One region of the Cohaesibacter marisflavi genome, then DNA from elsewhere that is predicted to be linked to it. Evidence: predicted binding sites of a transcription regulator. Region 1 holds the regulator's gene; each other region holds the start of a gene.
What was found. Region 1 encodes LexA, which represses DNA repair genes until DNA is damaged. Its sites were predicted from a motif close to TGTTCNNNNTGTGTTCNG; they were not measured.

Region 1 (10,763 bases):
TGTGTGTTTGTTTCAGCTGTCGTTGCGCGCCTCATCTGGGGCAAAGCCGGCCTGTTTGGCAAAGCTGAAGAAGGACGTTCTTTCTTCGATCCAAGCGATGCCATCAAATGGTTGCCCTTCCAGAGCACCAAGGGGCAAATTGCCCTTATCGGCGCAGGCGTTGGTCTTCTGGGTGGTTGGCTCGGCATCACTTATGGCGGCACCGGCGCCCTGTTGGCTTTCGGCTTTGCAGCAGCCAGCCTGATCCTGCTTTCGCTCGGCCTTGCTGTGCCTGTAACCCACCACATTGCGCTTCCTGCAGCCATTGCGGGCGTTGCATCTGGCAGCATGCTCTGGGCTTTGATCGTAGGCATCATTTGTGCCTTTCTGGGTGAATTGTGCGCCCGCCTGTTCCTGGTTCATGGCGACACACATATCGATCCTCCGGCTACAGCCATTGCAATCATGACCTTTGTCCTGAACGGACTGACCGCCCTTGGCTTCTGGGCAGCAATCCCTCTGCCACTTTGATCATGGATGACTGAAGCACAATCTGCTGATTTCGGCGTGGAGACTTTATTCCCCACGCCTTTTGTTTGCCACCATGTTTGACTGCCCCGTGAGAATCATGGCCTAACCCACCCCAATCAAAAGCCAAAATGTGCTCCCCGAAAGACCGGGCAACCGCACAATTCCCTCTTCCTATTGACAAATCAGGTCTTTTTCACGCTTGCAGAACACAGCAAGAACATGTATAGTTTGTTCGTGATTTGTGCCACTGTTGTTTCGCTTATGAGAACAAAGCGATCGCGGAATTTGGAGAGGGAAATGCTAACACGCAAACAGCATGAGCTGCTAATGTTCATCCATGAACGCATCAAGGAATCAGGCGTTCCCCCCTCCTTTGACGAAATGAAAGACGCTCTGGATTTGCGCTCCAAGTCAGGCATTCACCGCTTGATCACGGCGCTTGAGGAACGCGGCTTCATTCGGCGCCTTCCAAACCGCGCCAGAGCGTTGGAAGTTCTCAAGCTACCAGAAGCGCACAAACCAACGCTCAGCACGCCAAGCCGCGGCTTTTCGCCCAGTGTGGTGGAAGGTGGTCTTGGCAAATCGCGCCCGAGTGAGCCGGTCGAGCCGGAAAAGACAGAAGAAGTCTCCGGTGTGTCGGTGCCGGTCATGGGCCGCATCGCGGCGGGGGTTCCCATTTCTGCCATTCAGCACCAATCCCACAGCGTGTCTGTGCCGGTAGAGATGCTGCGCGGTGGCGAGCATTTTGCCCTTGAGGTTCGTGGCGACTCGATGATTGAAGCGGGCATTCTGGATGGCGACACAGTGGTCATCAAAAAATCAGATGACGCTGTTTCAGGTGATATTGTTGTCGCACTGGTCGACGATGAAGAAGCAACGTTGAAACGCATTCGCAAGAAAGGGGCTTCCATCGCGCTGGAAGCTGCCAACCCGGCTTATGAAACACGTATCTTCGGCCCAGATCGGGTTCGGGTGCAGGGCAAGCTGGTCGGACTGATGCGCCAATATTGACGCAAGATCTTCCAGACACATCGAGAATTCATCTAATGCGCCCAAGGGCGCATTTTTCATATCTATTCTCTCTTGGACATCAAGCGACTTTTAGCGTCTCTCCGGCATCCATGGGCGTTTGCCAACGGGCAGAGCGGCAATCGCCTCGATCTGCCAGTGTGGATTTTTCTCCGGCTCTGATGTCTTTTCTTCCCCAGCGGACCCATCAATGTCAAAATAGTCCTCAGCCAACCGCGCAAACAGACCTTGTTCATCCTGTTTATGAAGATACAGAAACTGCGCACCGGATTGTGACAACCTGTCGGCTCCGATCACGAGCGTTGGCCCCTTGCAGCTTTGGGGCACCGGCAAACGCGACACAATGATGTCTCTAAGCGCGCATTCCTCAGAAAAAGCCGACGCTTTGTTGACGATAGCCAGAGACAAATCGCTCCTCCCTGCCGCGGATGTATTCAGAGACGTCACAAAACAGGCCTGCCTATCACATGCGCTTGTTTGCGATAAGAGCAGATTTTTTTTCGGCTCTCGGTCTTGACTATCACCATCCCCCAGAGCACGCGCATCCCCATCAGCCCTTAGAACAGACCGATAGTCGAGCGTCATCCCGCGCCCCCCAGTCCTTTGCCAATGCCCCTCGATATCGCGACTGGCGACTCGGGTACCCGTCTGCGCTATCCAGATGTCAGGCTGCGGCGCAAACCACCACAGAGCGGCAGCAACAGTAAGCGGGACAATAGCCAGCCACGAAAGCCATTTGCGATGAATGGTATAGACGGCAAGTGCTGCTAGGGCAAAAGGAAGGAAGTCCCCTCCGGCTTTGACAACAAGATAGTCTGCGTCCCCCCACTGTGACACCATTGTCGCCATGGAGATAACCCAATCAAGGCCCCACTCGACCAGTTGCAGCGGCCAGGATTGCAAGCCGAAGGGCGTCATGAACACTGCGACCAACCCCATCGGCATCACGATCAGGCTGATGACTGGCATCGCAAGAAGGTTGGTAACAAGCCCGAAGGGCGCCATCTGCTGGAAATGCGCAACGGACAAGGGCAGCACGGCGAGACTCGCAATCAAAGATGTCAGCCCGATCCCGATGATCCATCGCCCTGCATGAAGAGCCGAGCCAAAGACAAGCCCATGCTCTGAAGGCGCTAGCGCACCATTCTTACGCAAGCGGAGACGGGTCAAGCGGTCATAGGAAGCGATAAGGGCCGCCGTTGCAGCAAAAGACATCTGCATACCGGCTTCAACAACGCCATAGGGCTGCACGAGAATGAGCAGCACCATAACGAGCCCTAGGTTATGCATGGTCACAGCGGGACGCCCCGCCAGAATCGCTATCAGAAAAATGGCCGTCATGCAGAAGGCGCGGATGGTGGCAACCGATGCGCCGGAGAAAACCAGATAGGCCGCCGCGCAAAACAAAGCCATCCCAGCCGCCCATTGCTTGATGGGATAATGCAAGGACAATTGCGGTAACAAGGCCAGAATCCCGCGCACACCCCAGAAGACGGACATCGCCACCAGAGCCATATGCAATCCGGAAATCGCAAGAATATGTGCCAACCCGCTACGCCTTAGCGCAGTCTCCACATTGTCAGACAGAAAGTCGCGTTTCCCGACGGCCAATGCAACGGCAAGTCCCCCAGCCTCTCCATCCACCCGATGCAGAATATAACGAGCCACAGCCTGTCTGGTCCGTTCGATACTGTCGCGCACATCATGCACCAGCCCTTGCCAGCCCGACTTCGTCTTTTCCGGCAGACGCTCAATACTATTGCTCAAATAGCCCTGACCACCGATAGATCGCGACCAGAGATAACGTCCATAATCGAAGCTCCCCGGATAAACGGGCTGCAGCAAGGGTGTCAGGTGAGCCCACATTCTGAGCCTTGTCCCAACGCGAAATTGCTCCTCGCCCCGCGCCGAATGAGAAAAAGCCTTTTCGGGGTGCGCTCAGGTCTGAGTTTCTCTATGGTTTCAACAGCGATGGTCCAGCGCTCCTGCGGCCTTTTGGCTGTTCCCCTCTGCTCAACGCGGACAAGGCGACCGACAACCGGACTGGAAAAGTTATGAGCCAACACGGGGCTCGTTGAAAAATGCCCATGTTCACTGGCGGCGCACACACCAACCACAATTGCCGTCACCAACAAGAGCGGAAAAACCACCCGTCCTTTGGCCGCGCGATGATAAACCCAACCACACAGCGCCAGAGACGCCGCTAGCAGCCCCCAGAAACTGGGTTCATCAGGCAGAACATAATAGAGGGCGGCACCAAACCCCATGAAGACGGCGACCCAGAGGAACCGGGCATTCTGGTCTGAGCAATCCTCCTGCCAGTTCCGCTCAATCCCCTGCCAAAGGGCTTCCAGCCAGAATTTGAAGCGCTTGCCAAGGCCCGGATTGTTGGCGAGTCCCTGCCAGTCATAGACGTCGGAATGGACCTCTGGCATGGCCGGAGCGTTGCTCCGGTCTGTGCTATCAGCAGGATGGGACGCCCTTTCCATCACATTTGGTCCTTATGCACCTCTTTTTCGACCGTCAGACGGTCATGAGGTCTTTCGCCTTGGGCGCAAGCTGTGTTAGATCCTTGACAACTTCAATCGCCGGTTCCTGAAGCGGAGCGCGTTGCGGACCCCAGAATGGGATCCGTAGGCACAACCCGCCTCAACTTCCGGTGCACTATATCCCGAATAACAGGTTACTGATAGCATTATGTGTTCACAGGTTGTAACGCGCTTTGCCCCCTCCCCGACAGGTTTTCTCCATATCGGCGGGGCGCGCACCGCTCTCTTCAACTGGCTCTATGCCAAAGCCAATGGCGGCAAAATGCTGCTCCGCATCGAAGATACGGACCGCGAGCGTTCCACCGACGCTGCCATCGATGCCATTATCGCCGGAATGGAGTGGATGGGGCTGTCTTATGATGGCGACCCGATCTCGCAATATTCGCGCGTTGAACGTCACCGTGAAGTGGTCGAGCAGCTTCTGGCAGCTGGCCAAGCCTATCGTTGCTATTGTTCGCCGGAAGAGTTGACGGAGATGCGCGAAAAGGCCCGCGCGGAAAAGCGCCCACCACGCTATGATGGCACCTGGCGTGATCGTGATCCGTCCGAAGCCCCGGAAGGCGTCAAACCTGCCATTCGCCTGAAAGCCCCGCAGGAAGGCTCCACCGTTATTGAAGATCAGGTTCAGGGCACGGTCACATTCCCCAACAAAGATCTGGATGACATGATCATCATGCGTTCTGATGGCAACCCGACCTACAACCTTGCTGTGGTCGTAGACGACCATGACATGGGCGTAACGCACATCATGCGCGGCGATGACCATCTGACCAACGCTGCCCGCCAGACACTCGTCTATCAGGCCATGGGCTGGGATGTTCCAACCATGGCGCATATTCCTCTGATCCATGGTCCGGATGGCGCCAAGCTTTCCAAACGCCACGGCGCCCTCGGCGTAGAGGCCTATCGCGATATGGGCTATCTGCCGGTCGCCATGCGCAACTATCTCGTTCGCCTCGGCTGGGCCCATGGCGACGACGAAGTTATGACCACCGATCAGATGATCGAATGGTTCGGCTTTGACGGCATGAACAAGGCAGCCGCCCGCTTCGACTTCAAGAAGCTGGAAAATCTCAACGGCGTGCACATGCGTCATGCCGATGACGATGACCTGTATAGCCAGCTTGTTACGCTGCTTCCACATCTTGAAGATGGCCAGTCCATGTTGGATCTGATCGACGAGCCCAAGAAGGCACAGATCATGCTAGCAATGCCAAGCGTGAAGGAACGCGCCAAAACCTTGCTCGACCTAAAGGCTGGCTTGGCCTTCCTGTTTGATACACGCCCGCTGGCGATGGAAGACAAGGCAGCCAAGCATCTGACCGATGAAACCCGCGCCATGCTGTCCGAGCTGCTCCCACGCCTTGAAGGGCTGGAAGAATGGACCCTGGAAAGCACAGACGCACTCATCAGGGCCTTTGCTGAAGAGAAAGACCTCAAGCTTGGCAAAGTTGCGCAACCCCTTCGGGCTGCCATGACAGGCCGCGCCACATCGCCGGGTATTTTCGACGTTTTGATCATTTTGGGCAAAGATGAATCAATCGCCCGCCTTAAGGATCAGACCCAATAGGGTTTTTACACAGGCTCTGGGGAAAATAATGAGAAAGCCGGTCTTACGACCGGCTTTTTACGTATCTTGAATATAATTGACAAGATTTTCGCGCGATTGCGCAACAAACATAAACATGATTCTACCCTTGCCAAGCTCCGGTAGAATAAGCATAGTCTTATCGCGATAATTGTTTCGCGCAATATGAATGTTTTTAGACTGAAGCGCTCATACTTTTGTAGGATAAGGCACTGAAAATCCTATATATTTTACCATCGCGCCCCTATATTCAGTCCTAAGACTGCTTGCGACAATGCAAAAAATCAGATACCGAAAGCGCAATTCCTATGTTGTCAGGGAAGGTTTTGTGCGCCCACGCATAAAGCTCAAGCTCCGTGAACAACAGCAAATCGTTTTCAAAATTTGGGAGTATCCGAATGAGTGATAAAAAAGCAACTTTGACTGTCGGCGACCAGACCTGGGAGTTTCCCGTGCGTAGCGGGTCTATCGGGCCTGACGTCATCGACATCGGGTCCCTCTATAAAGAAACCGGAATGTTCACCTACGACCCTGGCTTCACCTCCACTGCATCTTGTGAGTCAGAAATCACTTATATCGACGGCGAAAAAGGTGTGCTGCTGTATCGTGGCTACCCGATCGAACAGTTGGCTGAGCATGGAGACTTTCTGGAAACATGCTATCTGCTGCTTTATGGACACCTGCCTACTCCTGAAGAAAAACAGGATTTTGACACGCGCGTGACCCGCCACACGATGGTTCACGAGCAGATGAGCAAATTCTACACCGGCTATCGCCGCGACTCCCATCCAATGGCTGTCATGGTGGGTATCGTTGGTGGTCTGTCTGCCTTCTATCATGACTCTACCGACATCGCCGATCCACATCAGCGCATGGTTGCGTCTCTGCGCATGATCGCGAAGATGCCGACGATGGCTGCTATGGCTTACAAATATTCCATCGGTCAGCCATTTGTGTATCCACGCAACGACCTCGACTATGCGGCGAACTTTCTGCATATGTGCTTCTCGGTTCCTGCCGAGCCATATGAAGTGAACCCAGTCCTGGCACGTGCCATGGATCGCATCTTCATCCTGCATGCGGACCATGAACAGAACGCATCGACCTCCACCGTGCGTCTTGCCGGTTCTTCTGGGGCAAACCCGTTCGGCTGTATTGCTGCCGGCATCGCTTGCCTCTGGGGTCCTGCTCATGGTGGCGCCAACGAAGCGGCTCTCAACATGTTGCATGAAATCGGCACCGTCGATCGTGTGGCTGAATATGTCGCCAGAGCAAAAGACAAGGATGATCCGTTCCGCCTGATGGGCTTCGGCCACCGCGTCTACAAAAACTATGACCCGCGTGCGCGCATCATGCAGCAGACCTGTCATGAGGTGCTCAACGAGCTCGGCCATGGCGACGATCCAACCCTTCAGGTCGCAATGGAGCTGGAAAAGATTGCTCTGAACGATGAGTATTTCATCGAGAAGAAGCTCTATCCAAACATCGACTTCTATTCTGGCATCACCCTGCGTGCACTCGGCTTCCCGGCCGAAATGTTCACTGTGCTCTTCGCGCTGGCTCGTAGCGTTGGCTGGATTGCTCAGTGGAAAGAGATGGTGGAAGATCCGTCCCAGCGTATCGGTCGCCCACGTCAGCTGTTCAACGGCGCCCCTATGCGCGATTATGTTGAAATGGAAGATCGCTAAGATCGCGCCTGATACTTGGCTCGCTTACAAGAAAGGCTCCCGCATGGGAGCCTTTTTCATATCACTTTGTTCTGGCGCAGCTTTGGAAAACACACTGTCATTTCGGCAAGGCCCCAAGCACAATGCGCGCCACACGCTCGCTCGGGGTTTCATCAGGCAGCGTCATGTTTTCATCCAATTCGCTCAAGGCCGCTTCTTGCGCTGCCCGCTCCGGACTGGCCTCAAGCAAGGGCAGCAAATGATGAGCCAAATTTTGCGCATTCGCCTCATCATCGAGAAATTCCGGAATGGCATTGTGCCCGAGCACCAGATTGGTCAGAACGATGGAGTGGGCCGTCAGCAGCCATTTGAACTGCCGCACAATCCAATCCACCTTGTAAGCAACAATCATCGGAATGCCCGAAAGGCCTAGCTCCAGCGTCACCGTACCCGAAGCAGCCAGCGCTGCATGGGCCTGCCGGAAAGCTGCAAATTTGGCTTCTTCTCCCAACACGACCTCTGGCTTGACCGGCCAATCCTTCAGTCCTTCATCGATCAGCTCTTTGAGATGGGCAACGGCAGGCAGAATGACACGCAAATTCGGGTGACGCTCCTTGGCCAGTTTGACAACACCGCCAAGTTCGACGAGCAAGCGGGAAACTTCGCTACGCCGTGAGCCCGGAAGAACGAGAAGCACCGGAGCACCAAGCCCTCCGCGCTCACCCGCAGCTGGGCGCAGAACATCAAGACGCTCGATAAGAGGATGGCCCACATAGGTGCAAGGCGGCCCCTGCAGGCGCTTATGCGCCTCTACCTCGAACGGCAGCAGCGCCAGCACATGATCCACATAGCGTGCCATTTTACGCGCCCGACCCGGACGCCAGGCCCACACGCTGGGCGACACATAATCGATAATGGGCAGCTCAGGCTTCCGCTTGCGCACCCGTTTGGCCACCGCATGCGTGAATTCAGGACTATCGATGATGAGCAGCAGATCCGGATCTTTGGCGAGCACATCCTCGACCACTTCCATCCCTCTGCGATAAAGAGACGGATATTGCCTGATGATGTTAATAATCCCCATTACAGCGATCTCTGAGAGGGGAAAGAGAGACGAAAGCCCTTCGGCCTGCATCCGCCCCCCCGCCAGCCCAGCAAAGCGCACATGGCCGCCACAAGCCTGTTTGATCGCTCTCATGGCTCGCGCCCCGAGCTGGTCACCAGATTCTTCGCCAATCACGATATAGATCAGAGGAACTTCTTTACTCATGGCGCACTCCCCGGGAGCCGTTTGATGCCGACAATCAAATGATCAAAGAGAAAAATCTTCAAGCTTGCGAGATACGAGAAAGAGCCCTGCAGCGCGCGCCATTTCAAGACTCTGAGCCCGATTGGCACAAAGCACTTCCCCTTCAGCACAGACGATACCGGCCAATCCTGCCTTGTGGGCATTCTCTATGGTTCGTGGGCCTACTGTGGGCATGTCAAAACGCAGGTCCTGCCCTGGCCGAGCCCGCTTGAGCAACACCCCTTGCTTGCCCTCATTCCAGCGCGCGCGTTTTTCTTGCCGGATCTGCAAGACGCGAGCAAGCATCTGGTCGGTGCCTTCCGGTCCTTCCATCGCCAGAATGCGCCCGGCGGCAACGACAACCCCCTGCCCGGCATCCAGAGCGCCGATGAGGCCCGCAGCCCGCGCAGCAAGGGCTATGTCGCTCTCATTGGCCTCGGCTGCCTTATTTCCGACGCTGAGATCCGGCCCGACAACAAGCCCGGGCGCCACCTCAGGCACAGATACCAGCCGCACTCCACGCTTTTCGAAGAAGCCGGCGACCCCTTGCAAAACGCCTTCGTCGCCCCCAGCAGCCATGATACGCAAAATCGCAGGTAGAGCTTTCATCGCTCCCAAATCGAGCCGGATATTGCTGAAATCCGGACGTGACCGGATAGACCCGATGCACAGCAGCTCCGATAGGGCATTCTGTTCTATTAGCTTGAAAAGCAAGCCGATCTCGCCCCACTTGATCCAGTGGTGGGGGTGGCTCTCAATGCGCGCATCGGCTTCGCCGACGATACCGAATATGAAATAGGGACGTCCGGAAGCCTGTAGCGCATTGATGACTTCAAAAGGAAGATCCTGTCCGCCGGCGATGATGCCCACCGGCCCATCACCGCAAGACACCATCGATCAATCCTTGTTGCTGCGCGGCGTGCAAAGAGACTTCTTGGTCCCCTTGCGAATGAAGTCGACGATCTTCATGACATTTTCATCGTCAGCAAAGGCAGCCGCTACCTTGTCAACGCGCTCGCTCAGCGTGCCTTCTGCATCGAACAGCATCTGATAGGCATGACGCAGATTATGAATGGTCTCACGAGAGAAACCACGACGCTTCAGGCCAACGATATTCAAGCCTCCCAAATGGGCGCGGTTGCCAATAACGGAGCCAAACGGAATGACATCATTCTCGACACCAGACATGCCGCCCACAAAGGCGTGCTCGCCAACGCGGGCAAACTGGATCACCGCCGAAAGCCCGGCAACAATCGCATGATCACCAATCTCACAGTGACCGGCGATGGTCGCGTGATTCACCAAAATAACATCATTGCCGATCATGCAGTCATGAGCGACATGTGCGCCAACCATTAGGTGACAATTATTGCCAACCCTGGTCAGACCACCGCCACCCTGCGTGCCCGGATTGATGGTGACATATTCACGAATATTGACATTATCGCCAATCTCACAGCCAACATTCTCACCTTCGAACTTCAAATCCTGAGGAATGGTACCAACCGAAGCAAAGGGGAAAATCTCGACATTTTTGCCGATTTTTGTATTTCCCTCGACCACTACGTGAGAATGCACCTTGCCACCTTCACCAATGACAACATTTGCACCGATAACGCTATAGGGGCCGATTTCGATATCATCGGCGAGTTGCGCACCATCGGCAACAATTGCGGTTGGATGAATATTCGCCATTATTTCTGTTCTTCTCCGATCAACATCGCACTCACTTCAGCTTCGGCGACTTTTGCGTCATCTACCTTGGCAATACAAGCAAATTTCCAGATGTTGGCGCGGTTCTTGACCTTTTGGACGTGAATATGCAGGACGTCTCCGGGCACAACCGGCTTGCGGAACTTGGCCTTTTCAATGGTCATGAAATAAACGAGGCTCGGAGACCCCAGATCCTTGCGACTATTGACACAAAGCGCACCGGCCGTCTGGGCCATCGCTTCGATAATCAAAACGCCCGGCATAACCGGCTGAACAGGAAAATGTCCCTGAAAATGCGGCTCGTTGATGGTAACATTCTTCACGCCAACGCAGCTGTCGTCCCCATCCATGTCGATGATGCGATCAATCATCAAGAATGGATAGCGATGCGGCAGCAGCTCCAGAACACGCATGATATC
Region 2 (10,763 bases), 1.4 Mb from region 1:
ATGCTGGTCTTTGTCCGCAATCAGGGCTGCCATGTTATCAGGCGTGAAGGTCTCCTGCGCATAAGCCGCAAAAACCGGAGGAATACCGGGGCGGCAATAGGTATGCAGCCAGACCTCGATGCTGAGCGCTGCCAGTGCGCCGGCATCATCCTGCTTGGCCACGTGTATTGCCATCAGCCCAACCGGTCGCGGAGGATGCGCTCGAAGATTCGGGCCCCGCTGGGCGTCAGGCTGTCGGGGAAGTCGAAATCCGGGTTATGCAATTGTGGCTGGCTTTCTCCCGACCCGAGCACGAACAGGGTCGAGGGGCAATGATGGCCGAACTGGCCGAAATCCTCAGACCAGCGCATGGGCTCGCTCTGCTCTTCTGTTGTGATGCCCTCAGCCTCAAGGGCCTTGGCAACCAGATCTGTGGTCTCGGGCGCATTGATGCAGGCTGCGAATATGTCGTCCTGTTCGATCTGAAGGGTGAGACCAGCCTCTCTTGCAGCGAGAGTTGCCAACTGCTCGGCGGACGCCACCAGACTGCCCATCACATCGTCACTGACGGTGCGCAGCGTGGCCCATATTTGCCCCGTGCCAGGGGCAACCCCGAAGCAGGGCTCGCCAACGCTCATATGGGTGATGGTGACAAGCTTGTAGCTATCATCAAGGGCCTGTCCGGCGTCAAGACCATTGGTTAGGGCATTGAGGCCTGTGGCGATTGTCATCATCGCTTCGACCGGCGAGATGCCATCTTGCGGCATGGAGGCGTGGGAGGTCTTGCCTTCCAGCAGAATGCGGATGCCGCGAGAGGCACAGCACATGGCACCCGATTTAAGCGCCACCGTGCCAAGCGGCAGGCCGGGCAGGTTATGAAGGGCAAAAGCCATATCCGGTTTGGGCACCTGACCCTCAAATACTGGATCGCGCAGCAGGGCAGACGCGCCCTTGCCGGTTTCCTCGGCCGGCTGGAACAGAAGCACGACCCGTCCGGATGCCGGGCGCTGACGGGAAAGGCGCATGGCCAGAGCCAGAAGAATGGCCATATGCCCATCATGACCACACAGATGGGCCTTGGTTTCCAGCTCGGAGCGATAGGCAAGATCGGATTGTTCCTGAATGGGCAATCCGTCCAGTTCACAGCGGAATAGCAGGGTGGGGCCATCTTGCCCCGAGTCAAAGGTCGCCGCGATGCCCGTGCCGCCAAGCAATGTGCCGTCCGGCTCTGTCCACGGGCCGAGCCCCGTCACGATGCTGTCCGGTGACAGCTTCTGCAATTCCTCAATGACCGTCTGCGCTGTTGCCTTCTCAAAGCCCGACAGATCCGGACGGCGATGCAGCGCCTGCCGGAAAGTCACCAGATGGTTGATTTCGGCATTGGTCAGCTGTGTGCTCATATCTTCAATTATCCACGTTTGCTTCTTGTTTCGGTGTTGTGATGACCGATTGATCAAGTCTCACTCTAAAGACCCAAACGAGGCAAAAGAAAGGGAAAAGCACAGCAGACTGTTGGAAAGACAGGAAATTGGCATGCAATAAGCGGATTTCGAAACCAAACCTCAACCGCTCTGCGCTTATGACAAGAATCATTCTGGTGGGGCTGGAAATAGCAACCGCAGCCGCCTAAGTAAAAGCTATTAAAAGATTTGTTGTGCCTCGACCGCAAGTAACCAGAGGATGTTTGCCGTGAAAATCATGAAATATATCAGGAAAGCCATTCCCAACAGCATTCTCCCTGAAAAATGGACGAAAGAGCCGGTAGTCATCCCTGTGGTGCGCATGGTTGGCCCTATCATGGTCAATCAGGGCGGTCCGATGCGGTCGCATCTGAATATGGCCTCCATCGCAGGGCCTTTGCAAAAAGCCTTCGATATCAAGGACGCGCCCGCTGTGGCGATTGCCATCAACAGTCCGGGTGGCTCGCCGGTGCAAAGCCGTCTCATTCATGAGCGCATCCGGCAGTTGGCCATCGAGAAGGAAAAGGACGTCATCGTCTTCTGTGAAGACGCGGCTGCGTCCGGCGGTTACATGATCGCTGTTGCTGGCGATGTTATCGTTGCTGACCCCAGCTCCATTGTTGGCTCGATCGGTGTTGTGTCTGGCGGCTTCGGCTTTGTCGATGCCATCGAGAAGCTCGGCATCGAGCGGCGCATCTATACGGCAGGCACGCAAAAAGCGATGCTCGACCCCTTCAAACCGGAAAATCCCGAGCATCTGGCGCATCTGGACGAATTGCTTCAGGATCTGTTCGAAAGCTTCAAGGAACTGGTGCGCGGTCGCCGCGGCGACAAGCTGACCGAATCCGAGGACAAGCTCTTTACCGGTGCCTTCTGGACCGGCAACAAGGCGCTGGACTATGGACTCGTTGATGAGCTGGGCGACATGAACAGCTATCTCAAGCGCCGCTTTGGCGAAGATACCAAGCTGAAGCTGATTTCCCAGTCTTCCGGTTTCTTCAGCCTGTTCCATTCCAGTTCGCTTTCCATGGGGGCAAGTCACGGCGCGTCTGTGGGCGATCCTGTTGATCGCATCGCAGCAGGGCTGTCTGCCGACAAAATCCTTGCAAGCCTCGAAGAACGCGCATTATGGTCCCGCATCGGATTGTAATCACGCCAGAGGACTTTGATCCCTGACGAACCGCGCTGAAAGGAACAGGGCAGTTGATCGCGAAATTGATGGTAATGTTGGCCGCGCTGGCCGCCCTCTGGATCTTTTCAAAGCTGCTTACGAAAATTCGCGCGCAGGGCACAGAGTTGAACCGCCGTCGTCAGGCCGAACTGATGCGCCAGAAAGCTGAAGCCCTAAAGCAAGAGAGCGAAAAGGCAAAGCGCGAGGCAGATATCATCGATCTGGAGCAGGATCCCGAAACCGGTGATTTCCGCGAAAAGCGATAGGTCTCAAAGGGCACGTCTGACAGGGCAGGCGAGTCTCGCCGGAGGGATAAGTTTTTTACTTATCCTCACGGCCATGACTCATGAAACAAAGGAAAAGGGAGCGAGCGCACCGATATCGGCTTGCTCCCTTTTTCTTTGTTGGGGTATGTGGAGTTTTCGCGATTTCTCCACCAGGCATGCACAGCTTGTGCAGAAGGGGCCTAGGGTGACATGGAGAAACCGGTTTTTTACCTGCTGCTAACAGCTGCCTGAGCGCTTTGTCTACCAATGGGCTAAGGCAGGCTCTTGCCAAAAGAACTGGCTGACCAATAGCATTGATGGGCTCACACTCGTCATGCGGGTGAGCGTCGCCTGTGGGGGAGGGGCGTCATCATGTCGGTTCTTGATCAAATTCTGCCAATTCTGTTTCTCATTCTGGCGGGCATGTCGCTGCGCCTGTTCAATGTCCTGTCGCCGCAGATCATGGAAGGCCTGACCAAGCTTGTGGTCAATCTGGTTTTGCCCAGTGTGCTGTTCACGGTCTTTCTGGATATGGCGATGAAGGCCTCCTATCTGGGTGTCTTCGTGGTAACGGCCGCCATTTGCGGCGGACTTTATGCGCTGGGGCGGATCGTCGGGCCGAAACTGGCTCCCAACCATCCTTATTTCCCCTTTCTGATGACCGGCTTTGAATATGGCATGCTCGGGGTCAGCCTGTTCGGTGGCGCTTATGGATTGCAGGCGGTGGGCTATATCGCCGTGGTCGATCTGGCCCATGAGTTGTTCATCTGGTTCATTTTCGCGCCCATGCTGATGATCCGCCGAGACGGGCAGAGCGATCCGGCAACGATCCTGAAAATGTTTGCAACCTCGCCGGTGGTTATCGCTCTGGTCGCCGGTCTGGTGTGCAATGGCCTCGGCCTGTCGGATTTCATCAAGACGACGCCAGTTTTCTCAAGCCTTTATGGCACCATGAAGCTGCTGGCTGGTATGGCCATTCCGCTCATCCTGCTGGTGGTGGGCTATGGCATTCGCATCCATCGCGAGGGGCTGGGCGATGTTTTGAAAATGGTCGCCCTGCGCTACGGCATTCTGGTGCCATTGGCGCTTCTGCTCAATATGTTTGTGCTGGGTGGCCTGCTCGGCCTTGGCGAACCCTTCCAGATGGCTTTCTTCACCCTGCTGATATTGCCACCCCCCTTCATCATTCCACTCTTCATGCAGAAGGCACCTGAAAGTGAAAGGGCTTATGTGATCAATGCGCTGGCGGTATCCACCGTGGTAAGCCTTGCGCTGTTTGCCATCTATTTGGGGTTCCATCCTACCATCTAGCGGGTAAAAACGGGCGGGCAATGGCGAGGGTGCTCACTTATCCCCATAGCGGGTCGAGCACGTCGGCGGCCAGATAGCCATCGTCACCGAGACGACCATATCTGGCGAGCCAGTCGAGAAAGATCATCGCACTCTGGCTGGGCTGGGGGCGCTCCGAGGAAGGACGCACAATGAGGCCTTCCTTGAAACAATAGAAGCCGGCAGGCGCTATCAGCGTGCCACTTTTCAGCTCTTTCTCGATGAGAAATTTGGGGGCCAGTGCCACGCCCATGCCCCGCTCGGCAGCCTCATAGGCGAGCCCCGCCAGCTCGAAGGTCTGCTGGCTTTCGCAGGATAGCGTAAGGCCGGTCATCTCCGACCATTGCGCCCAGCCACTTTCCGAGCCACGTCGGTCAAGGCGGTTCTTGAAGGCCAAATGTCCGTCTTCAAGATGATGCGGGTAGGAAGGTGATAGCACCGGCCCGATATGGACATCCCCCAAGGTGGTGCCATTCGGGTGGGCTTCTTCTGGGCTCACAAAGCGATCCCATGAAAGCACCAGATCTACCGAGCCGTCGAAGGAGTGGGAATTGAGCGGGATGGTAAGGGTTATCTGGATCTCGATATCCGGATGATGCCGGTTGAAACGCGCGACAATGGGAATGGCCCAGACGCGGGCAAAGGTTGAACTAACCTTGATGGAGACTTTCTGCTGCGTCCGCTCAAGGCGCAAACTGTCATAGCCCTTGCGAATATCGGACAGACCATCCGCAACGATCGAGGCAAATTTCTGCCCTTGAGGCGTGAGCTTGATGCCCGAGCCATGCTTCTCGAAAAGCTGCGTTCCTGCATGGTCTTGCAACTGATGAAGCTGCTTGCTTACTGCACTGTGGGTCCGGCCAAGCCTGTTGGCCGCTCCCGTCACCGAGCCGCTGTAGTACAGCGCTTCAAAGGCCAGCAGGGAGGCAAGGGGTGGCAATTGCGCCATGGATTTTTGAAGCTCCTGCTTATGTGAGGGCATGGGATCATGTCACTTTTCCTCACATATAAGGTGCGTATTTTTCAATTTTATTACAGCCAAAAAGACGCAATAATTGCACTAGCTCGGGCGAGACGAATCCGATAGCAAAAGATAACAAAAACAATGAAGGAGAGAAGGCCATGAAGACGAGCTTTGAGGGCGATTTCAATCGCATGAGCCATCATGAAGCACTGGCTTTGATCGCCAACTATGGGCCAAAGCGGCAAAGAAGCTTGAGACAGACGCTGGCTCTGTGGCGTGGCCGCCGCAAGGAACGTCAGCAGATGCGGCGCGATCTTAAAACGATCGGCTTTAACGATGCTGTGCTGGAAGATTGCGGTATGACCCGGCATGAGGCGGAAAAGGAAGCCTCAAAATATTTCTGGCAGGCCTGAGACCTGCCAGAAAAGCAATTCAATCAAATCATTGCCTCGCACGCCGGAGCCGGCCCACGATGCAAGTCCCCCATTAGCCGATTTCGGTGTGTGAGGTGATGATTTTGGAAACGAGGCCATACTCTTTGGCTTCTTCAGAAGAAAGCCAGTAATCGCGGTCGGTATCGGCTGCGATTTTTTCAATCGGCTGGCCTGTTGCTTCCGAGAAGAGCTTGTTGAGGCGCTCATTCATCTTGATGATTTCGCGTGCCTGAATCTCGATGTCAGAGGCCATACCGCGCGCACCGCCCGATGGTTGGTGCAGCAGGAAGCGTGTGTTTGGCAGGCAAACGCGGCGCTCTACCGGAACGGAAATATAGATAAGAGCACCCGCAGAGGCGACCCAACCGGTTCCGATGATCCAGACCTTCGGTTTGATGAATTTAATGATGTCATGCATGCTGTCGCCAGACTCGACATGGCCACCTGGAGAATTGATGAAGACCTTGATGTCTTCGTCGCTTGTGGCTGCCATGGCGAGCAACTGGGCGCTCACCTTCTGGGCCATTTCCTGCGTCACTTCACCGTAAATGAAGACGGATCGGGATTTGAACAGGGCCTCGGCCGCATCCTTGCCCATAGAGTCTTCCGACTTTTTTTCATTTTCTTCGCTCATGGTGCGAACTCCCATCTGGCAATTGACTTTGCCCTTTTGGCATTTGGCGCAAACCGGGCGTCGAATCAAACATAGTTCGCGCCCACCTTAATAACAACTCGTGAACAAGTCCTTTTATCGATGCAACAAAATGGCGCTTCATCCCTACGCTGTAGTTTGCTTGGTTGTTTGCGGATGAAGGACATGAAGGTTCAATCGGGCAAGAGCCCATTAACGTCTTGCAACAAAAACCGAGAAACCGGTTGATGAAATGCCGGATTTGTGGAATCTACTGGACGCACTCTAATCTAAATCTCTGTTTTTTAGAGCTTTTCTACTTACTAATCTGTTCTTGAACAGCGGATCGTCCTTATTTGAAAACATCCGGAATTGTGCGGCAGCGCAGACCGCATCTTCCGGAATGGGAGAGTATAATCATGAAAGTCAATTTTCTTGCTGCCACGATTGCCGGCCTGACCCTCGCTGCGACAAGCTATGCCTTTGCGGCAGACAGAAACGTAACCATCAAAAACCAGACCGGATATGCCATCGTTGAATTCTATGGCTCCAACAGCGGCACGAATGAATGGGAAGAAAATATTCTGGCAGGTCAGCGACTCAATCATGGAGAAGCCGTTGAAATCAACTTTGATGACGGAACCGGAAACTGCATGTTCGATTTTCTTGCCGTGTTTGAAGATGACGACCGGGTTACACAGGAAAATATCGATGTCTGCAAGATCGGCACTTTCACCTTCGGTGAATAGGGCAAAGCCTACGAAATAAAGGCATGGTGAGAAGAGGGGCTGCGGCCCCTTTTTTGCATCAGCAGCGCATCGACAGTGCATCAGCGATGCAAGACAAAAATTTGTTCTTGCTATGTTCTATCTTCTGCCGCATCATTCTCTCAGAACAAAACGCTAACAGAATCGACGGGCGCTCGCAAGCGCACGCGAGACGCGATGGAGACTGATGAGCATGGCCGCCGCCAAAGCAACCGCTCGCAAGCAAGGATTGGAGGACGCAGATCCCTTTGTCGGTTTTCAGGTTGACCCCGGCCTGCATAAGGGCAAACGCATTCGCGGCAGGGGAACCCGTTCCAACAAGACGGGACGGTTCGAGCCCTACCAGACAGAACCGGTCGATGACGGCTGGTCTTACCCGGATGGGGAAGAGCCGCTGCCGCCTCTGCGCACGGAGGTGCAGGAAGAGAAGGCCCGCACCATCATTACGCGTAATGACTCGCCGGACATCCCTTTCGACCGCTCGATCAACCCTTACCGCGGCTGCGAGCATGGCTGTATCTATTGCTTCGCCCGCCCGACCCACGCCTATATGGGGCTGTCGCCGGGGCTTGATTTCGAAAGCAAGCTTTTCGTCAAGCCCGATGCTGCCAATCAGCTGAAGAAGGAACTCTCGGCCCCTGGTTATCGACCGCGCCCGATTGCCATTGGCACCAACACCGATCCCTATCAGCCAGTGGAGCGCGAGTATCGCCTGATGCCCGATATTCTTGATGTGCTGGAGGAAACGGGCCATCCGGTGGCGATTGTCACCAAGTCTGCGCTGATCCTGCGCGATCTGGACAAACTAAAGGCGCTCAATGAACGCAATCTCGTCAAGGTGGCTCTGTCTGTGACGACGATGGACAATCGCCTGTCCCGCGCCATGGAGCCGCGTGCCGCGAGCCCGAAACGACGCCTTGAAACCATCTCGCGGCTGGCTGAAGCGGGCATTCCCACATCAGTCCTGGTTGCACCTGTCATTCCTGCGCTCAATGACAATGAGGTAGAAAACATTCTCACTGCAGCCTATGAAGCCGGGGCACGGGAAGCAGGCACCATTCTGTTGCGCCTGCCCAATGAAGTCAGTCCGCTCTTTCAGGATTGGCTGCTGCATCACTATCCTGATCGCTACCGCCATGTAATGAATGTCTTGCGCTCCATGCGGGGTGGCAAGGACTATGACAGTCGAATGGGGCAGCGCATGAAAGGAACAGGGCCTTTTGCTGAGCTTCTTCATAAGCGCGTTGATGTTGTGTGCAGAAAGCTTGGTTATAACACCCGACGCACACGGCTATCCTTGAAACATTTTGCAGCCCCAAAAAGAAACGAGGCCCAATTATCTCTATTCTGACAGGAGCATTGCTTAAAGTGTCTTCTGCATAACAATACTCGATATTCAGTATACTTATATTTGGCAGCAGGCGTCTTTAACACATGATTAAGTGAGATATTTTTGGATAAGTGTGAGCAAATTAAAAATGTTCTATCTTTAGCCCAAGATATCATTTGTACTCTCTACGGAATCACTTTAGGAGCCAACCCGATTAGGTTAATGGACCGGTTTTTCCGGTTTTTAAAAGGGTTATAGCAGGGACACGCCGCATCGTTCCTGTTGCGCGGTGAATGTGGCTTCCCTTCACTGCGCCTCCAGCTGCCCCGTTTCAATCGCCGTTTGGCGGTTTGATCGGGGCAGCTTATTTTTTCAAGAGCTTAACTGCTTTGCAGCAATAGAAGACCCGGCCTGCTTGTCCTCTCCCGTTTCAGCTTTTCTCATGAGGTCGTGCTCCGTCAGACGCAGCTGCTGAGGCGAAAAATGTGGGCCTTGATCACCAACTTTATATTCTGAGGCAAGCGAAAAAGCGTGCAAGCATTCGCAAATAGCCCACACCCTCTCGTGAAACACTTTTCTCTGCCCCTCCGGCATACTACGCTAACGAAGTGTTAATGGTTTGATTCGTCGCCTTGGGCACTCGAACAGGGCTTTTGCAGCGGCGCAGGGCTGGCTGGAATTTGGATAGTATGGGCTTCGTGCCTGATGAGTAGCGGCAGCGAGTAAGGCGATTGGATCGCCCCGCGAAGCTGAAGATGTAACTAGTAAAGCAGCGGGGCCACGAAATGCCTGTAACGGAGATGAAAACATGCAAAGGCTAGGGGCCGTTTTTATCGCCATTTGTATGGTCGCCATCTCTTTGTCTGTCGGCGCCATTTTGCATTTCAAACTCGGGTTGTCCATAACTGAGGCCTCGCCTTTTTCCTTCGGTATTCTGCTGACGCTGCTGTTGGTGCATTACCAGATTTCCCGCGTGCGTGATCGCATGATGCTCGATGAGCAGATGGATGATCTTACTCGCCTCAAACTGGCCCTGACCAAGGAAGTGCAGGATGTGCGCGAAATGGCGCGCGAGCTCGATAGTACCGTAGCTAGCCGCCTTGAAAAAGAGGTGGAACCCATTCTGGCAGAGCTGGATGTGATAGGTACGCTGGTCAAGCAACTGGCCGAGAGCTGCGCTGATCTCGATGAGCGTATGCAGCAGGGCGAAGGGCAGGTGGCCGAGGTCAACGCCAAGCTGATTGCCGCCACCAGTTCCGTAAAGGAATTGGAGGAACATCTGCGCGCCAACGCGCGCTCTCTGTCCGCAAGACATGAAAGACCGGCTGAGAAGCCCGTCCAGCCTGTGGCCCAGCCCGTTGCACCGAGCTATTCCGAGCCCGCGCGTCGGTATGATGAACCCGAGGAACAACCAGCGCCAACCCAATCTCATGTCCAACCTTATGCCGAGGAGCAGGGGAACCGCCCGTCGCCGCCACCCGCAGCGACAGATGGAGGTCCAACTGGCCCATTTGCAGAGACGAGGGAACAACCGGTGACGTCGGAAGACGAAGCCAAGGTGCGTCGTGCTCTGGCCCTTGGCCATATCGAACTGTTCATGCAGCCGATCGTTGCCCTGCCTATGCGCAAACCGCAATATTACGAAGCCCTGACACGGCTGAAGACCGACGATGGCGAGGTGATTACGCCAGACATCTTCTTGCCGGTCTGTCGCCAGAACGGCTTCCTGCCCATGTTGGATCGATTGGCTGTCAATGAGGCATTCCGCCTGTTGCGCCGTCTGTCAGATCGGGGCCATCCGGTGGAGCTGTTCTGCAATCTCGCGCTGGAGAGCCTTGCCGATAGCGATTTCTTTGCCCTGATGCGGGATCTGTTCGATCAGAACCGTGATCTGGCCCCCCATGTGATTCTTGAATTCTCGCAGGCTGATCTGCGCAAATTCGGGTTGATGGAAGAAGAGACCCTGAAGCTGCTCAGCTCCATGGGCTTCCGCTTCTCGGTAGACCGCGTCACCAATCTGGCTGCCGGCTTTGACGAGTTCGCCCAGAAAGGCGTCAAATTCGCCAAGATCGCCGCGCCGATCCTGACCCATCGGGAAGCCGGTCGCGGGCTTGATATTCACCCTGCCGACTTTTCTCGCCTGCTTTCGCGCAAAGGCATGGACCTGATTGTCACCCATGTTGAAAGCGAGCGCGATCTGGTCAATCTGATCGACTATAATGTGCATCTGGCCCAAGGGGATCATTTCGCGCCAGCCAAGGCACTGAAGGGCAATCCGGCCACGATGCGAGGCCCCTTGCAAGCAGGAACCGTCTCTCAGCAGCAACAGGCCGCTGCAGCCCCTCGTCCGGCGATACGCCCCTCGCAGGTGGCGCGCATGTCTGGGGGCGGCAATGAACCGACACCAAACCGTGCTTCGCCTGTTGATCGCC
Region 3 (10,763 bases), 610 kb from region 1:
CGGCCAGACGCTTTTCTTCTTCTTCGCCCTTTTCCACCAAAGCGACCGTATCGATGGCTTTGACGAGGAAGCCGTTGGCTTCGGCCCAAGCGATCTGTTTGTCGGTGGTGGGGGAACAGCTGCCGCAAATGGCGATGGTGCGATCGACCGCGCCGCGTGGTAGCGGGGGCTCTACCAGCGGCAGGGTGCCTTCTTTGGTCAGATAATCAGCCAATGCATATTCAACGCCCGATGAACCGACCACAAAGGTTGGCTTGATCTGGCTGCGTTCATGCAGCAACTGTCCGGTCTTGTAGGTTGTCGCATCATCGAAGGTGTCCAGAATGACAGCGTCATTCTCGTCGCACAGCTTTGCGAAGGCCTCGGAAGCATCCTCTGCTAGCATGCGCCGGAAATCGATGCCCTCGATCTTGCGGTTCGTCTGAAGGGTCAGATGGGCGCGCAAATCCGACTCGTTCATTGGGGTCGAGGGATGCTTGCTCATGGTTGGATGACGGTCGATGCGAAAGGCTTCGCTGTCTCCCGCTACGCTGGCTGCGGCAAACAGATTGGAAAAGACGACATAGCGCTTGAGGCGCGTGACGCCGACAATGACCGGCACCGTCGCGTCAAAAATATCGTGGCCAAGCTCGATAGCCTTACCGATATTGCCGATGGTTGGCGCTGAATCAAAGGTAGAGCAGGTCTTGTAGTGACAGATTGGTGCGCCAAGCACCTTCAATTTGGCAAAGCTCTCTGCAAGATGGGTTTCCATCCATGCGGGAGACTGGCTGCGGCTGGTACCGGCGACGCCAACGGCGCGGATATGCGGATAGGCTTTCAGATCGTCATGAGAAGGCGGTTCCAGAAAGAGCATGGCGGGGATGCCGGCCATGGTGACGGATTCCAGTGCATCTGTGGAACCGGTAAAGTCGTCTCCATAGAAGGAAAGAAGCAGATTTTGCTTTTTGCCTGTATCTGTCATGATCTGAATATGCCTCTTGGACTTCAATTTATCGGCGTTTTGTCGCCTTGGATAACTGATTTGTATCACAAAAATCTCGATAGACAACAGGCTTCGCGTAAAATATAACAGATATTATGTGATGTATCTCATCAAGAGGTGTGCATAAATTGGGTTTGGGCGTACCATTGGTGACTGACTGACTACTTTTTGGAGTTGAGAATATGAACAAGATTGGCCTGACTATGGGGGATCCTGCGGGGATCGGGCCCGAGGTCGTCTGCAAGGCCTTGCAGGATATGACGGCAGAGGAACGTGCCGGGGTGATTGTCATTGGTGATCGCTTGTTTATGGAACGCGCGCGCGACATGATTGGCGCGGATTTTCAGTTCGTGTCGGAAGGCGATGTGCCTGAGGGGGATGTGCCGCTGGTTCAGGTGGATGCGCCCAATGCTGAATCCATTCAGTCTGGCGAGATTCAGCCCGATGCCGGGGAGGCTGCTTGCCGCTGTGTGAAAAAGGCGGTGGATATGGCTCTGGCCGAGGAAATCGACGTGGTCTGCACCGCGTCCTTGCATAAAACGGCGTTGCGAGAAGCTGGTTATAATCTGAGCGGTCACGCTGGATTGCTTAAGCTTTTCACTGGTGTAAAGAAGAATTTCGCGGTGCTGGCCGGGCCAAAACTTTCCGTCATCCACGTCTCGACCCATGTGTCTCTGGCTGATGCTGTAACTCTGTGCACGACAGAGTCTGTGCTTGAAACCATCCGTATTGCGAATCAGCACGTGCTGACCACCGGGATTGCTGAGCCGCGGATCGGAGTGGCCGGAATCAATCCGCATTGCGGAGAAAACGGCCATTACGGCACCGAAGACGACACGCAGGTTATTCCTGCTATCAAGCTGGCAAGAGCTGAGGGGATGAATGTGTCTGATCCGATTCCGGGGGATCTGGTCTTTGAACAGGCGATTGACGGGAAGTTTGATATCGTTGTTGCCCAGTATCACGATCAGGGGCACATTCCTGCCAAGCTGATTGGTGGGCATGACTGTGTGAATATCACGGCAGGACTGCCGATTTTGCGCACTTCAGTGGATCACGGCACTGCTTTCGACATCGCCTGGAAGGGTGGCCTTGCTCGTCCGGATAATATGAAGGCCGCCATTGCCATGGCGCGCAAGATGAAGCCTGTGAAGTGATCTGTGGTCGCATGTTACGCGGCAAGTGATTTTGATATTTGTCACGCCTTATGTGTGATTTTAAGTAATTTTGACAAGGAAAAGCCCGCTCAAACGTCGTTTGAGCGGGCTTTCTTATTGCGGCTGGTGAAGGGCTTTTAGGCCCATACTATGCCGAAGTTTCAGATTGGAAAATCTTCAGGATCGGTCACCGGAAGGGTGGAAAGATCGGGGAAGGGGCGGATGGGGTCGGTTCCATCCCAATTGATGCTGGCGTCACGAATTGTCTTGAAAAGCGTGCCTTTTGGCCCGTTTACCTCTGATAATTCGATCACAGTGCCCGGATGGAATTCCGTTTCGAAGTAGCAATAGCGCCCGTCATCTCCCACGGCGCCGTTCATTCCAACAGTCAAACCTTGTGCTGTCAGGCGTGCCAGATCTTCTGTGTAGTTGCGGGTCCAATAGGCAAAATGCTGGGCGCCTGTGCGGCCAGCATTGAGAAAATCAAGATACATAGAGGGGGCATCATTCAATTGTTGCACAAGCTCCATTTGAATATACCCAGAATTTGCGAGGGCGACAGAGCGCTCGATCGGGGACAATTCTCCTTTATAGTAGAAGTCCTTATCAGCGATTTTTTCTGCGTAAAACCAAGGGCCTATGCCAAGTGTCTTGGACCAGAACTCCATTGCTTCTTCAATATTTTTGACGACATAGCCGATCTGGCGTACCTCACCGAAGAACCTACTCATTTTTTAACTCCCGAGAGAATAAAACATCTATGGACAAGGAACGTAACAGATATTATGTTACAAATCTAGAGGCGTCACGCAGTTGCGAACTGAACCCTTTTTTGATGCCTTTATTAGGGAGAAGAAATCATGGCAAACATTAGCAGACGAAATCTGTTGAAGTCCGCAGCCCTGGCCGTTCCGGCCACGTTGGCTATGCCGCACATCCGTGCAGAGGCAAAATCCAAATTCGTATATAAATATGGTAACAACCTTCCTCTGTCCCATCCGTTGAATGTGCGCGCTGCTGAAGCATCCAAGCGCATTAAAGAGGAAACCAACGGCGATCTTGATATCAAGATCTTCCCGAGTAACCAGCTCGGTGGTGACACCGACATGCTCAATCAGGTCCGCTTTGGCGCGATTGACTTTTTCACGCCGTCCGCTCTGGTGATCGCAACGCTCGTTCCTGTTGCTCCGATCAACGCTGTGGGCTTTGCCTTCCCTGACTATGATCATGTATGGGCGGCCATGGATGGCGACCTTGGTGGTTATGTCGGTGAGGAAATCGAAAAAGCCGGCCTGCATATGATGCGCACTGTCTGGGACAATGGCTTCCGCCAGTTGACCACGTCAGAAGCCGCTGTGGAATCTCCGGAAGATCTGCATGGCATCAAAATCCGTGTTCCGGTCAGTCAGCTTTCCATCAGCCTGTTTGAAGCGCTGGGGGCAGCTCCGACCAGTATGCAGTTCTCCGAGGTTTACACCTCTTTGCAGACGCACGTGATGGACGCTCAGGAAAACCCGCTGCCGATCATTCAGACCGCCAAGCTTTATGAAGTTCAGAAATATGCCATGCTGACCAACCACATCTGGGACGGCTATCTGTTCGTTGCCAGCGGTCTGACTTGGAAGCGCCTGCCGGAAGATATCCAGACTATTGCCGAAGGCATTCTGAATGATTGTGGTCTCAAGCAGCGTGATGACATTTCCAAGCTGAACGCTTCTGTTCAGGCTGATCTGGAAGCCAAGGGCATGACCATTACGCGCCCTGATCCGAAACCATTCGTTGAAGCTCTGAACAAGACTGACTTCTATTCCAAGTGGCAAGAGAAGTTTGGTGACAAGGCTTGGAGCCTTCTTGAAAAATACTCTGGCAAGCTCGGCTAAGGAATAATTATGTCGACTATCGTTGAAACGAATTCGGAAGATGGGCTGTCCTCTTTTCGTGACTTTTGCGCAAAACTTGAACAATGGATTGCGCTCGTTGTCGAAATCCCTGGAGCCATCTTTCTGGGGTTGGAGGTCGTGGTTCTATTTGCAGGCGTAGCGTTTCGCTACGCCCTGCATTCTCCACTGGTCTGGTCGGATGAATTGGCTACCATCCTGTTTTTGTGGCTGAGCATGTTCGGGGCCGTCGTGGCTCAACACAAGGGTGGCCACATGCATCTGACTGTGGTCGTCGGATTGGCGCCAAAACGCTGGCAATCCCGTATCAACACTTTGGCATCTATGTGTGTCATTCTGTTTCTCGGGTTGCTCATCCATCCTGCCCTTGAACATTCCATCGGTCAGATGATGATCACGACTCCTGCCTTGCAGTTGCCCGATACGGTGCGCTCGGGGGCCATGTTTGTCGGTCTTACGCTGATGATGATCGTAGCGGTTCTGCAGCTGATCCAGAAGGCCAAGGTGTCCGACTTCCTGTTCGGGGTTGCAGTGATCGCGGTTTGCGGAATTCTACTGAATGTCTTCCTGCCTCAGCTTGAGAATATGGAAAACTTCAACCTGATCATCTTCTTTGGTGTTGGTCTGGCAGCATTGGTCTTTGGCGGGGCACCCATAGCTGTTGCCTTTGGTCTGGCCACGGTCGTCTATCTCAAATTCATGACCTATATGCCGATGGTGATTGTGATCAGCCGCATGGACGAAGGCATGTCGGGCTTCGTATTGCTCTCCATTCCGCTGTTCGTGTTGCTTGGATTGCTCATCGAAGTGACGGGTCTGGCGGCTGCTCTGGTCAATGTGCTGGCGTCTCTGGTTGCCCACTTCAAGGGTGGACTGTCCTATGTGCTGGTTGGTGCCATGTATCTGGTTTCCGGTATTTCCGGCTCGAAGGCTGCGGATATGGCCGCTATCGCTCCGGTGTTGCTGCCTGAAATGCAGAAGCGCGGCAAGGAGCCGGGCGAGTTGATCGGTCTTTTGTCATCGTCAGCTGCCATGGGCGAAACCATTCCGCCATCCATCGTGCTGATTACCGTGGGCTCTGTGACTGGTGTTTCCATTGCGGCGCTGTTTACGGGTGGTCTCATTCCGGCAGCTCTGGGTGCTATCGGCCTGCTCATCGTTGCTTACTTCCGTTCACGCGATGAAGATGTCAGCGACGCCAAGCGGGCCAGCCGCAAGCAGATCCTGTTTGCAATTCTCAATGCTCTGCCAGCTTTCCTGCTGCTTGCTGTTATCCGTGTCGCGGTTGTGGCCGGTATTGCAACGGCAACCGAAGTGGCGACTGTTGGTATTGTCTATACTCTGCTGGTCTCGATCCTGCTTTATCGCAAGTTTCCGGTCAAACGCATGTGGAAGATGCTGTGCAATTCGCTGGCGCTTTCCGGTGCGATCATGATCATTCTGGGCACGGCAACGGCCATGGCGTGGGCTTTGACCCAGTCCGGTTTCTCCCATCAGCTGGCGGCAGCGATGGAACAGATGCCTGGTGGTGCCTTCGGCTTCATGGCTTTGTCCATCGTGGTCTTCGCGATCCTTGGCAGTGTGCTTGAAGGCATTCCGGCGGTTGTGGTGTTTGCGCCTCTGCTGTTCCCGATTGCTTTGGAGCTTGGCATTGGTGGTGTGCATTATGCCATCATGATGGTTCTGTCCATGAGCCTTGGCCTGTTCGTTCCGCCTCTCGGTATCGGCTTCTATCAGGCCTGCGCGATTGGTGGTATCGAGCCCGACAAGGCCATGAAGGCGATTTGGCCTTACATGTTCGCGATCCTCGTATCGGTGATCATCGTGGCCTGTGTGCCTTGGGTTACTGAACCTTACTTCTGATAAAGGCTTTTCTTCCAAAGCCGAATGCCCGCGCCTTTTCGATGAGGCGCGGGCATTCTTATTGGGGACTCTCCTTGACGCTACCGTTGGCATGAGCGCGTCATTATAGGCCTGCTAATGTGCAAAGTTAGCTGCACAATGTCGCCAAAAAGGCTTTATATTCGTTAGCGTGTGAGCCTTCAAAATTGTCCATGCCCGGTTTCGTTAGGGTGCCTTTGGGCTTGGTGTAGCTTTGGATAGTACGCCCGGGTTTTTCATGCCAGGTGATGTTGAAGGCGGCGAGTTTGGGAAAGAAGTAAAGATCGGTAGGGGGAAGATGGTCATGGATCCACCATGCCATGGCCTGCCAGTGGTGAGACTGCTCATAGTACCCGATGAAACTGTTTACAACGATTGTAGCCGTAGCGCCGCAGTAGCCATCAGCGTCGCGCCGATCAAATATATGTTTTGCGTAGTTTGCTTCATTGCGCGCGCATCCTAGATTATTTTCATTTCCAAACTGGTTTACCGCCGGTGCGCGATAGGCTGATCGAATGCTAATACGACCAAATTGCTTTTGCAGTGGCTCCAGCAATGTCTCGCATAGCTTTGAGGCAGCATAAATCGCCAAATCGGGATCGTCTGGAATGTTCGGAATGCCATTGAAGTTGGCGATTTCAGAATAGAGCATATCCCTCATGAAAAAGGATTTTGAAAGGCGCACGCGCCCGAGATCTTCAAGTGATTTGACAGAACCTGGCTTTTTCATACTCGTGTATCAATCCAAAAATGATGACTTTATCTAACTCCTTTATACAACCTATCGGTGCGGGTGTGTGGACATCAAGGTTGGTCATGGACTTGCGAGCGATCCTGAGTAAGCCAGATTGGGCGTCGGGGAGTGAGAGAGGCTGCGTACTTGACCGTAAATGAGTTTCTGTTCGCTGGAGATATGGGGAACGGCGCTGGATTCTGTGCAGAGGACGAATCATGCCCGGAATTCTCCACATGTTGTTTCATTGGGGAAGGTGCTGAAAAGGAAGAAGTTTTCCCTTGGGAACAAGGGTGGAACAAAAATTGAATATCTCTTTTTTCTCATAGTCTTGTCATGCTTCTTGTAAATGAGAACAAAGTGTGTACATTAATCTTGGTTGCACAAGCGTGTTCGCTATGAAGAATGGAACTCAAAATGGCACAAAATAGTCTCCGGTTGGTCGAAGGAAGCAGCATGGACAAGACAAAGGCATTGGAAGCCGCCCTATCGCAGATTGACCGCGCATTCGGCAAAGGCTCCGTGATGAAGCTGGGCCAGAGAGAAGTGGTCGAAATTGAGTCCATTCCGACTGGTTCTCTCGGGCTTGATATCGCTTTGGGTATCGGTGGTCTGCCCAAGGGGCGCATCGTCGAGGTATATGGTCCGGAATCGTCTGGTAAAACGACACTGGCACTGCATGTGGTTGCAGAATCGCAGAAGCGTGGCGGAATCTGCGCATTTGTGGATGCTGAACATGCGCTGGACCCGATTTATGCGCGCAAACTTGGCGTCGATATTGATAACCTGCTGATTTCTCAGCCTGACGCTGGTGAGCAGGCACTTGAAATTGCCGATACGTTGGTGCGTTCCGGTGCCGTGGATGTTCTGGTGGTCGACTCAGTCGCTGCCCTGACGCCGCGAGCCGAGCTGGAAGGCGAGATGGGGGATTCGCTTCCCGGTCTTCAGGCGCGTTTGATGAGTCAGGCCATGCGCAAGTTGGCAGGGTCCATCTCTCGTACTAACTGCATGGTTATCTTCATCAACCAGATCCGTATGAAGATCGGTGTGATGTTTGGTAGTCCGGAAACGACGACCGGTGGTAATGCTCTGAAATTCTACGCATCGGTCCGTTTGGATATTCGCCGGATCGGCTCCATCAAGGATCGCGACGAGGTCGTGGGCAACCAGACGCGCGTGAAAGTGGTCAAGAACAAGGTAGCGGCTCCGTTTAAGCAGGTCGAGTTCGATATCACTTACGGGGAAGGCATCTCCAAACTTGGCGAGCTTCTTGATCTTGGCGTAAAGGCCGGGATTGTCGAGAAGTCCGGGGCTTGGTTCTCCTACGATAGCCAGCGTTTGGGGCAAGGGCGCGAAAATTCGAAGAATTTCCTTAAGGAAAATCCTCAGATTGCCGATGAGATCGAAGTGGGTATTCGCCAAAGTGCAGGTCTTAATTCTGATCTGATTGATCTTGCTACCGCTGATGAAGGTGACGACGAATAACCGTGTGAGATGCCAATCGAAGGTTAGCTTTCTTCTTGATGGCTCTTTGAGATTTCATTCGTTCCGATTGTTGAGAGGGCCGCCTTGGGTGGCCCTTTTGTATTGTGGGCTGGAATAAGCAACGAAAAAGCCGGTAATTTTCGACAGAAGCTGATGATAGCTCTGGGGTTTCCGCGCAAAATGATAGACATGCGCTTTGTTGCTCGTTAAAACCGCCAAGAGACAAAGTTAGAAAATTGCCAAGAAGACAATTATCTTCCTTCAATCTTGGCATTCATCCCTGTCAGGCCTTCGAGCCCTTCTGTTATTTGAAAGAAGTTTGCTCGGCCACTTCATTTTTGAAGGTCTTGATTGCGGGCTAAGATATTGCTGCATCTGTTGATCGGATGGCAGAGTGTGAAATGAGCGAAAGGTTCTGAGCCTCATCCGGGGCAGGAGAAATTGGTGTGTCATGAGCGGTGTAAATGAAATTCGATCAACTTTCTTGAACTACTTCAACGAGCATGGTCACTCCATCGTGGATTCCGGGCCTCTGGTTCCGCGCAACGACCCGACGTTGATGTTTACCAACGCAGGCATGGTGCAGTTCAAGAATGTGTTTACGGGCCTTGAGCAGCGTGACTATAGCCGCGCGGTAACGTCGCAGAAATGCGTGCGCGCGGGCGGCAAGCATAACGATCTGGATAATGTCGGCTATACGGCGCGTCATCACACTTTCTTTGAAATGCTCGGTAACTTTTCTTTCGGTGACTATTTCAAGGAAAATGCCATCGAGCTTGCTTGGAACCTGATCACCAAGGAATTCGACCTTCCTGCGGACAAGCTGTTGGTGACCGTCTATCACGAAGATGACGAAGCTTTTGATCTCTGGAAAAAGATTGCAGGGCTTTCTGACAACAAGATCATTCGCATTCCGACCAGCGATAACTTCTGGTCTATGGGGGAAACCGGCCCGTGCGGTCCGTGCTCTGAAATTTTCTATGATCATGGTGATCACATTTGGGGTGGCCCTCCGGGTAGCCCGGAAGAAGATGGTGACCGGTTTATCGAAATCTGGAACCTCGTCTTCATGCAGTATGAGCAGCTCACCAAGGATGAGCGTGTGGACCTGCCTCGGCCTTCCATTGATACAGGCATGGGGCTTGAGCGTATTGCTGCGGTGCTGCAGGGGACCCATGACAACTATGAAACGGATTTGTTCCGCGCGCTGATCCAGAATAGTGTTGATCTGACCGGTGTTGACGAAGTTGGTGACGCCAAGGCCAGCCACCGTGTGATTGCTGACCATTTGCGCTCTACCAGCTTCCTGATTGCCGATGGCGTGCTGCCTTCTTCTGATGGCCGCGGCTATGTTCTGCGACGCATCATGCGTCGCGCCATGCGCCACGCGCGGTTGCTCGGTTCGCAGGATCCTATCATCTACAAGATGGTTCCGACGCTTGTGCGCGAAATGGGGCAGGCTTTCCCTGAGCTCGTGCGTGCAGAAGCCCTGATCACCGAAACCTTGAAGCTTGAAGAATCCCGCTTTGGCAAGACCTTGAGCCGTGGTCTGCAGTTGCTCGATGATGCAACGGACGGCATGGACAAAGGGGATAGTCTTGATGGGGAAACAGCCTTCAAGCTTTACGATACTTATGGCTTCCCGCTCGATCTGACGCAGGATGCCTTGCGCGCGCGTAGCATCGAGGTCGATGTCGACGGATTTGATACGGCCATGGCACGCCAGAAGGCTGAAGCCCGTGCCAACTGGGCCGGCTCCGGCGAAGCGGCAACCGATGCAATCTGGTTCGACGTGAGCGAGAAAGTCGGGGCAACTGACTTCCTGGGCTATGATCGTGAACGCACGGAAGGGGCTATTGTCGCTTTGGTCAAGGATGGCGCAGAAGTGGACAACCTGAAAGCCGGAGACGAAGCCAGCATCATTCTCAACCAGACACCATTCTATGGCGAATCTGGTGGTCAGATTGGTGATACGGGCGTTATGATTGCGGATGGCATTCGCTTCGAAGTGTCCGATACCGTCAAGAAGAACCACGGCATGTTTGTTCATATGGGCAAATTGATCGAAGGATCGGTGAAAATCGGCGACGCGCTGGAGCTGGTTGTGGATCACGAGCGTCGCTCTGCCATCCGGGCGAACCATTCCGCGACCCACCTTTTGCATGAAGCCCTGCGGGAAACCCTTGGCGATCATGTGGCACAGAAAGGCTCATTCGTAACGCCGGAGCGTCTGCGCTTTGACTTTTCGCACCAAAAACCGGTGACGGATGAAGAAGTGAGCCAGGTTGAAGAGATGGTCAACGAGATCGTCTTGCAGAATGGACCCGTCGAAACCCGCATTATGGCTGTTGATGATGCCATTGAAGCGGGCGCCATGGCGCTGTTTGGTGAGAAATATGGCGATGAGGTTCGCGTCGTTTCCATGGGCGAAGCCCTGCGTGGCGACAAGGCCGGCAAGACCTATTCGGTTGAGCTTTGTGGCGGTACCCATGTGAACCGCACCGGTGATGTTGGTCTGATGACCATCGTTTCCGAAAGCGCAGTCGCAGCCGGTGTGCGCCGTATTGAAGCCTTGACCGGTAAGGAAGCGCGTACCTATTTGCAGCAGCAGGATGAGCGCGTGC

Region 2: the regulator LexA is predicted to act here: its motif matches at 7,086-7,103, upstream of ACKPCT_RS11230 (PA0069 family radical SAM protein).
Region 3: the regulator LexA is predicted to act here: its motif matches at 6,938-6,955, upstream of recA (recombinase RecA).

The regions. Positions count from the first base shown of each region.
Region 1 covers NZ_OY762534.1:835,291-846,053, reverse strand. Annotated here, with positions in the region: gene ACKPCT_RS05065 (permease) at 1-510, shown strand, start outside; gene lexA (transcriptional repressor LexA) at 808-1,521, shown strand; gene ACKPCT_RS05055 (ComEC/Rec2 family competence protein) at 1,612-3,405, opposite strand; gene ACKPCT_RS05050 (hypothetical protein) at 3,390-4,028, opposite strand; gene gltX (glutamate--tRNA ligase) at 4,237-5,658, shown strand; gene gltA (citrate synthase) at 6,075-7,364, shown strand; gene lpxB (lipid-A-disaccharide synthase) at 7,462-8,613, opposite strand; gene ACKPCT_RS05030 (LpxI family protein) at 8,656-9,525, opposite strand; gene lpxA (acyl-ACP--UDP-N-acetylglucosamine O-acyltransferase) at 9,529-10,326, opposite strand; gene fabZ (3-hydroxyacyl-ACP dehydratase FabZ) at 10,326-10,763, opposite strand, start outside.
Region 2 covers NZ_OY762534.1:2,233,195-2,243,957, reverse strand. Annotated here, with positions in the region: gene ACKPCT_RS11275 (GNAT family N-acetyltransferase) at 1-174, opposite strand, end outside; gene ACKPCT_RS11270 (amidohydrolase) at 174-1,379, opposite strand; gene ACKPCT_RS11265 (S49 family peptidase) at 1,678-2,589, shown strand; gene ACKPCT_RS11260 (hypothetical protein) at 2,643-2,876, shown strand; gene ACKPCT_RS11255 (AEC family transporter) at 3,249-4,187, shown strand; gene ACKPCT_RS11250 (LysR family transcriptional regulator) at 4,225-5,154, opposite strand; gene ACKPCT_RS11245 (hypothetical protein) at 5,328-5,582, shown strand; gene ACKPCT_RS11240 (ATP-dependent Clp protease proteolytic subunit) at 5,656-6,237, opposite strand; gene ACKPCT_RS11235 (hypothetical protein) at 6,654-6,983, shown strand; gene ACKPCT_RS11230 (PA0069 family radical SAM protein) at 7,189-8,352, shown strand; gene ACKPCT_RS11225 (EAL domain-containing protein) at 9,140-10,763, shown strand, end outside.
Region 3 covers NZ_OY762534.1:227,342-238,104, forward strand. Annotated here, with positions in the region: gene ACKPCT_RS02005 (four-carbon acid sugar kinase family protein) at 1-964, opposite strand, end outside; gene pdxA (4-hydroxythreonine-4-phosphate dehydrogenase PdxA) at 1,168-2,142, shown strand; gene ACKPCT_RS02015 (VOC family protein) at 2,304-2,873, opposite strand; gene ACKPCT_RS02020 (TRAP transporter substrate-binding protein) at 3,003-4,022, shown strand; gene ACKPCT_RS02025 (TRAP transporter large permease) at 4,032-5,903, shown strand; gene ACKPCT_RS02030 (peptidase M15) at 6,031-6,651, opposite strand; gene recA (recombinase RecA) at 7,072-8,139, shown strand; gene alaS (alanine--tRNA ligase) at 8,591-10,763, shown strand, end outside.